DNA from 2 places in the Pseudomonas sp. 1L-E-NC-VB-C3 genome. Region 2 is predicted to be linked to the other one. Evidence: riboswitches for the same ligand, from Rfam matches in the RefSeq annotation. Region 2 holds a riboswitch; the other holds the start of a gene.

Region 1 (3,398 bases), on a different contig from region 2:
TCAACCAGTATCTTTTCCAGATGATTGACCCCCAGATGAATGGCCATGGTCGCGCCGTGCTGCGCCAGGCTCGCCAGTTCTTCGCCGGCGGGCATCGCGGTCTTGTCGGCGTAACGGGTCAGGATCACGCTTTGCGAAATGTCCGGCAGAGTGAGCTCTGCGCCCAGCAGTGCTGCGCATGCCGCTGTGGCGGTCACGCCAGGGATGATCTCGAAAGGAATGCTCAGCTCACGCAAGTGGCGGATCTGCTCACCAATCGCGCCGTACAGACCTGGATCCCCCGAATGCACACGGGCCACATCCTGGCCTTTGGCATGGGCGCTCCTGATCAAATCGATGATTTGTTCCAGATGCAGTTCGGCGCTGTTGGCCACGATTTCGGCCTGATGACCTTCCAGCACCGCTGCGGGTACCAGCGAGCCGGCATAAATGATCACCGGGCAGCTGCGAATCAGCCGTTGGCCTTTGACGGTGATGAGTTCCGGGTCGCCGGGGCCGGCGCCGATGAAGTAGACGGTCATCGTTGAATCCTTGTGAAGAGGCGCAGGCACACTGCAGATGAAGCGTGCTCATGATCGATGGCGGGGATTATCGGGATTTTATGCAGCGCCGGCCAATGCCAGCGTGGCCTGCGCATATTTCTGCCGGTGGATCAGCAGTTTCGCCGGCGCCTGAATCAGTTGCTCGGCGAGCGCCAGCGCGGCGCTTTCCGCCACGCCGTAGCAGCCGGTGCGCTCAAAGGCGATCTGCGATTGATGGCTGAGGCGCTGCTGATAGGGCGCCAGTTCGGCACTGTTGAAATACTGCAGCGGCAGGTTCAATTGTGTGGCCAGTTCCAGCAACCCCGGTTCGTCGCGCTTGAGGTCGATACTCGCCAAAGCCTTGACCGCTCGCAGCTCGATGCGGTGCGCCTGCAACGCTTGATCGAGTAACGCACGCAACGTACTGGCCGGGCAGCCCCGCTGGCAGCCGAGGCCGACCACGAGGGTCGGCGCTGCGCGGTCATCGGTCATGCCTGATATGGGCCTGCGCTTTTGCGGCGGAACAACCATGCACTGATCAGGCCCAAGGCCAGCCAGAACGCGACGTTGGTCAGCTGCGAAGCGATTTTGAACTGGGTTTCCAGTGCCTCTGGAGCGAGCATCGAATGCACCTGCGGTTGCGGCGCGCCGATCACATGCGGCACGGCGAGAATCGCTACACCAAGAAGCTTCATCAGCCAGTGACGGCTGAAGGCGATCAGTGCCAGGCCGACGGCGGTCGAAGCGGCAGTGCCGATCCACCAGATCTGCCGCGAAGCCAGATCGGCAGCCGCAGTGCCCGGCAATTCAGGTGGCAGGCCCAGGGTCGGCGCAAGAACGAACGTGGCGTAACCGGCCAGACCCCAGAGCAGCCCTTGCGAGGTCTTGGTCGGCGCGCGCAAGGTGTACAGGCCGGCGAGCATCAAGGCGAAACCCACTGCCACCACCAGATTACCGCCAGTGGTCGAGACCACACGCTGCCAGCCGTCTTCCGGCTCCCAGGCTTCGCCATCATGGCTGTGGGCGGCGGTGCCGGCGGCGTGTTCGTGGACTTGCGCGACCGGTTCGGATTTCTCGAAGGTTTCGGCCTGCAGAATCAGTGGCGATACCCAGAAACTCTGCAGCAAGGTCAGCAGCAGGGCGGCCAGCAAGCCGGTGAAGCCTGCGGTTTGCGCGATACGCTTGATCATTTCGGCAGGCCTCAGTGGCACGGGAACGCGGCGCTGTGGCGGGTATCGTGGGCGGCGTTGTGCACCGCTTCGATGTGCGAGAAACCGGCGAACCAGACCAGGCTGGCACCGAGGATCGAGGCGAAGAGGGCGGCGGCGACGCGTTGGCCGAGTGTGGTGCTGCTGGAGATGTGGTCAGTGTGGCTGACGGTGTTACTGATGATCGACATAGCGCTTCCCTCTGAAATGTCAGCGGGTAAACAGAGCGCATGAAAATCCCTGCGGGCCGGGCACGCAGGGATTTCGAACAGCGCCCGCCCACCGCGGGTTTGTTTGTGTTCAGCGGCGCTTGCGCGTGCTGGGTGTTGCGGGCCGGTCTCCGGGCTCGCGAGGGGTTGGCTGGTCGCCGACCTGCAAGCATCACCTTCCCATGCCGGGGCACAGTGGATCTGACGCTTCGCTCGCTTACCGTTGCGGGGGCAGCACCGGACTGACATGGCTTTGAGTAAAGCACATGATTCACCGGTTTCCCGTTTCACCCTGTGAGGGGCACCCGTAACAAGGTGTGCAGGAGAACATGGGTTTGGGTTTTTAGTCAATTTCCGGGGGCGGATCCGTTGCGGGGGGGGGGGCTTTTTTTCGGGTGTTTTTGTGTGTATATCCGTTGCTGCGGGTGTTGCTGATTACGGTTTCGCCCTTACGGCGAGGCACTTTTTCCAAACGCCGAAAAAGTACCCAAAAAGGCTTGCTCCTACGTTCGGCCCTCGCAGGCTCGGGTTCCTTCGCTCCGGGACTGATCCGGGCGCAGCGGCTCCGGTTTGCTTCGCTGCACCTACACTCGCTGTGTACGACTGCGTCGTACGGTCGCTGCGCTCCCACGCCCGGATCAATCCCTCCACTCAGCCTTCCGACGTCGCCGGTGGATCAAGATCAAGGGCACTCGAGCTTGCGCTCATTGTTGAGTGGGGCGGCTTCGCCGCGAGCAGCTGCGCTGCTTTGCTTTTGCTTTTGTGGGAGCGAGCCTGCTCGCGAAGGCGGCCTGACAGCCGACCTGTTCTTGAGCTGGTGCGCGATCCAACTGTAGGAGCTGCCGAAGGCTGCGATCTTTTGCTTTTGCCTTTGCTTTTGCTCTGGCTTTTGATCTTTTGCCCCTTCGGCAGGCTTCGTTACGGGATCGATCCGGGGGTGGGAGCGCAGCGACCGTACGACGCAGTCGTACACAGCGGAAGGAGGTGCAGCGAAGCAAACCGTAGCCGCTGCGCCCGGATCGGTCCCGTAACGAAGGTACCCCGAGCCCCAGCGAGCGGGCCGTACGCCGGGGCAAAGCCTTTTGGTTCCTTTTTGGCGTTTGAAAAAGGGACTCGCTGTAAGAGCGAAACCATAAGAAGCCGTTACCGCAGCAACGGATATACCCCCAGTTTCAGACTCACCGACCATTGACCCACGACGGACCCATGCGTAGCCTTGCGCTTTCGAGGTTCTTCGGCACTCGCCGAAGCTAAGAAGGGAACGCGGTCAAAGCCGCGGCTGCCCCCGCAACTGTGAACGGTGATGTTCGTTGCCACGCCACTGCCAGCTCAACCGATGAGCCAGCGGGAAGGCGCAATGGACGCCAGGCCCAACGCCTGAACGCCGTCAGCCAGGAGACCTGCCTCGTCACAGATTCTCACTACAACCGGGCGGGGTGATCCGGTGGCGAATGCTTCCG
Region 2 (3,398 bases):
CTGAACGGCACGAAAATCACTTTGTAGCCACTGTGCGGTTTGCGGTTCCACGAGCCGTGCTGGCCAATGAATGCGCCTTCCTTGAATTGCGCCGGCAAGCGGTTGCCCTCGGCGAAGGTCAGGCCCAGCGAAGCGGTGTGCGGACCGACCGCGTAATCCGGAGCGATGGCCTTGGCCACCAGATCAGGATTCTGCGGTTTGACCCGCACATCGACGTGCTGGCCGTAGTAGCTGAACGGCCAGCCATAGAAGCCGCCGTCCTTGACCGAGGTGATGTAGTCCGGCACCAGATCGCTGCCGATTTCGTCACGCTCGTTGACTGCTGTCCACAATGCGCCGCTGGTAGGTTCCCAGGCGAGGCCGTTGGGGTTGCGAATGCCCGAAGCGAAGATCCGGTGATTGCCGGTCGCACGATCCACTTCCCAGATCGCCGCGCGGCCTTCTTCCTGATCCAGGCCGTTTTCGCCGACGTTACTATTCGAGCCGACGGTGACGTAGAGCTTGTTGCCGTCCTTGCTGGCGATGACGTTTTTGGTCCAGTGGTGATTCAGCGTGCCGCCGGGCAAGTCGACGACTTTGATCGGTTGGGTCTTGATCTCGGTGGCGCCCGGCTCGTAGTTGAAGCGCAGCAGGCGGTCGGTGTCGGCCACATACAAATCATTGCCGACGAGCGTCATGCCAAACGGCGAGTTGAGGTTCTGCAGGAACACCGTGCGGGTTTCTGCGACGCCGTCGTGGTCGGCATCACGCAGCAGGGTGATGCGGTTCGGGCTGGGCACGCCGGCGCCGGCCTTGCCCATGACTTTCTTCATCACCCAGCCACGAATGCCTTTGCTGTCATCGGGCTTGGGCGGCGCATTGGTCTCCGCCACCAGCACATCGCCGTTGGGCAGCACGTAGAGCCAGCGCGGGTGATCAAGACCTTCGGCAAACGCGGCGACCTGGGTGCCGGCCGCTGCGGTCGGTTTCGCGCCGTCCGGCCAGCCCACCGCCGGGGCGATGTTGACTGTCGGGATCAGCGTCTTGTTCGGTTCGGGCAGTTTCGGCGACGGGCCGGTGCCGTCGGAGACTTGCAGGCTGGAGGTTTCACCGCAGGCGGCGAGCCCGCCAGCGACGGCGATGATAAGAGCGAGTTGGGCCTTGCGCATTGCTGATCTTCCCTATGAATGCATTCCTAAACATAGAGGAGGGCGCAGGCCCGATGGTTCAACTGCTCAACCGCGGGCTTCCTTGAACAGCACGGCGATGCCCGGATGATAGTTGCCCGCGTCGCTGTGCAATTTGCGATAGGCGTAGGGGAAATACCAGGCCACGGCGCAGGTGTGTTCCTTTTGCAGGTCGTCGACCATGTCCTGCAATTCTTCGGGGCTGGCGCTGTGCTGAGGTTTTTGCGGAGCAACAAAGAGGCAGCCGAGCTTGAGATCGCTGGCGTAGCTGATGCGCTTGGCATCAACGGTGATGTCGAGCAGGGCCTGGGTCAGGTTGAGGTTGTTGACCCGTGGCCAGCGTTGCGTGGCCTGAATGAACGCGCGGTCTTCGGCGCCGGCAATCAGCAGGTCGGCGCGAGCATTGCGTTCGCCTTCTTCGTTCTGTTTGCGCGTGGCCGTGTCGTTCAGCGTGACCATTTCAGCCATCCACGCCGCTGCCGCGAGCAGGCCGAGATTGGCTTTCTCGTCGTGCCAGTACGGCGTGTCGTTGTCGCCGCGTACAGTGTTGTAGCGATCGATACAGTCAAACCAGCGTTCCAGCACCGGGCGCAGAAATTCCAGGCGCGGGTTGCTGATGATCATGCCTTGCATCGTCGTCATCCTTATTGTTGTAATGGGCTTTTCGGGAAAAGCATGGCTCTTTGATATCACTTGTCGCAGTCTGGCACAAGATTGCCGCTGCACAATGGATCAGCGGCAGTTATTCGCGCGCAAAGCGCCTCTTCAATTGACGCTCCACCCCCAACCCTCTAACCTTCGCCGCTTGTTTCAGGTGCTCTGTGGCCCCGCGTCGACAGAGTGAAACAGGGAAGCCGGTGAGGGTGGTCTTCAAGCGAAGCCACGACGATCCCGGCGCTGCCCCCGCAACGGTAAATGAGTGAAAACTGCGCCTTGAGCCACTGCCTCGAAAGAAGCGGGAAGGCGCGCAGTCCGGCGAAACGCCGCTCATGAGCCCGGAGACCGGCCTGATCCATCTCAGCGGCATCACGGTGGGCGATGCCAGGCTTTTTGCCGTCTATTCTTGTTCCTGCCCGCCGTTATCCAGCCTCAACGGAGAGCTCCCCCATGACTGATTCCCCCGAGCGTGACGAACGCCATCTGGCGCGCATGCAGCGCAAGAAAGCCGTGATCGACGAACGCATTGCCAGCTCGCCCGACGAATGTGGCCTGGTGCTGGTGCTGACCGGCAATGGCAAAGGCAAGAGCAGCTCGGCGTTCGGCATGCTCGCCCGCGCGATGGGCCACGGCATGCAGTGCGGCGTTGTGCAGTTCATCAAGGGCCGCAACAGCACCGGCGAAGAATTGTTTTTCCGCCGCTTCCCCGAGCAGGTGCGTTTCCACGTCATGGGCGAAGGCTTCACCTGGGAAACCCAGGATCGTCAGCGCGACATCGCCGCTGCGACCGCCGCTTGGGAAGTCTCGCGTGAATTGTTGCGCGACCCTTCGATCGGTCTGGTGGTGCTCGATGAATTGAACATCGCCCTCAAGCACGGCTACCTCGATCTCGATCAGGTGCTCAGCGATTTGCAAGCGCGCCCGCCGATGCAGCACGTGGTGGTCACCGGTCGCGGCGCCAAGCCGGAAATGATCGAGATGGGCGACACGGTTACCGAGATGGGCATGCTCAAGCACGCCTTTCAGGCCGGGATCAAAGCGCAGAAAGGCGTCGAACTTTGAAGCAACCACGTCACTGCCCGGCGGTGTTGATCGCCGCGCCGGCCTCCGGTCAGGGCAAGACCACCGTCACCGCCGCACTCGCCCGTTTGCATCGCAATCAGGGGCGCAAGGTGCGCGTATTCAAATGCGGCCCGGACTTTCTCGATCCGATGATCCTCGAGCGCGCCAGCGGTGCGCCGGTGTATCAACTGGACATGTGGATGGTCGGCGAGCAGGAAAGTCGCCGGCTGTTGTGGGAAGCCGCCGCCGAGGCTGACCTGATTCTGATCGAGGGCGTGATGGGCCTGTTCGACGGCACGCCATCCAGCGCTGATCTGGCGCGCCACTTCGGTGTGCCGGTGCTCGGCGTGATCGACGGCACCGCCATGGCGCAGACCTTTGGCGCCTTGGCGCTGGGCCTGGCCAAGTATCAGCCGGACTTGCCGTTCGCTGGCGTGCTGGCCAACCGCGTCGGCACCTTGCGCCATGCGCAATTGCTCGAAGGCAGCCTCACCGAAGGTCTGCGCTGGTACG

The links. A riboswitch is a leader RNA that binds a small molecule or an ion and turns the genes downstream of it on or off. The one in region 2 is predicted to bind cobalamin.
Region 1: another riboswitch for cobalamin. It lies ahead of AC0Z5Z_RS17230 (CbtB domain-containing protein); the one in region 2 lies ahead of cobO (cob(I)yrinic acid a,c-diamide adenosyltransferase).

Annotation. Positions count from the first base shown of each region.
Region 1 is NZ_JBXAWD010000010.1:47,192-50,589, forward strand. Features, by position in the region: gene cobM (precorrin-4 C(11)-methyltransferase) at 1-521, opposite strand, end outside; gene AC0Z5Z_RS17220 (cobalamin biosynthesis protein) at 600-1,013, opposite strand; gene AC0Z5Z_RS17225 (CbtA family protein) at 1,010-1,711, opposite strand; gene AC0Z5Z_RS17230 (CbtB domain-containing protein) at 1,723-1,920, opposite strand; cobalamin riboswitch at 2,044-2,262, opposite strand; cobalamin riboswitch at 3,149-3,360, shown strand.
Region 2 is NZ_JBXAWD010000007.1:257,198-260,595, forward strand. Features, by position in the region: gene AC0Z5Z_RS14040 (PQQ-dependent sugar dehydrogenase) at 1-1,148, opposite strand, end outside; gene AC0Z5Z_RS14045 (hypothetical protein) at 1,215-1,799, opposite strand; cobalamin riboswitch at 1,962-2,191, shown strand; gene cobO (cob(I)yrinic acid a,c-diamide adenosyltransferase) at 2,274-2,885, shown strand; gene AC0Z5Z_RS14055 (cobyrinic acid a,c-diamide synthase CobB) at 2,882-3,398, shown strand, end outside.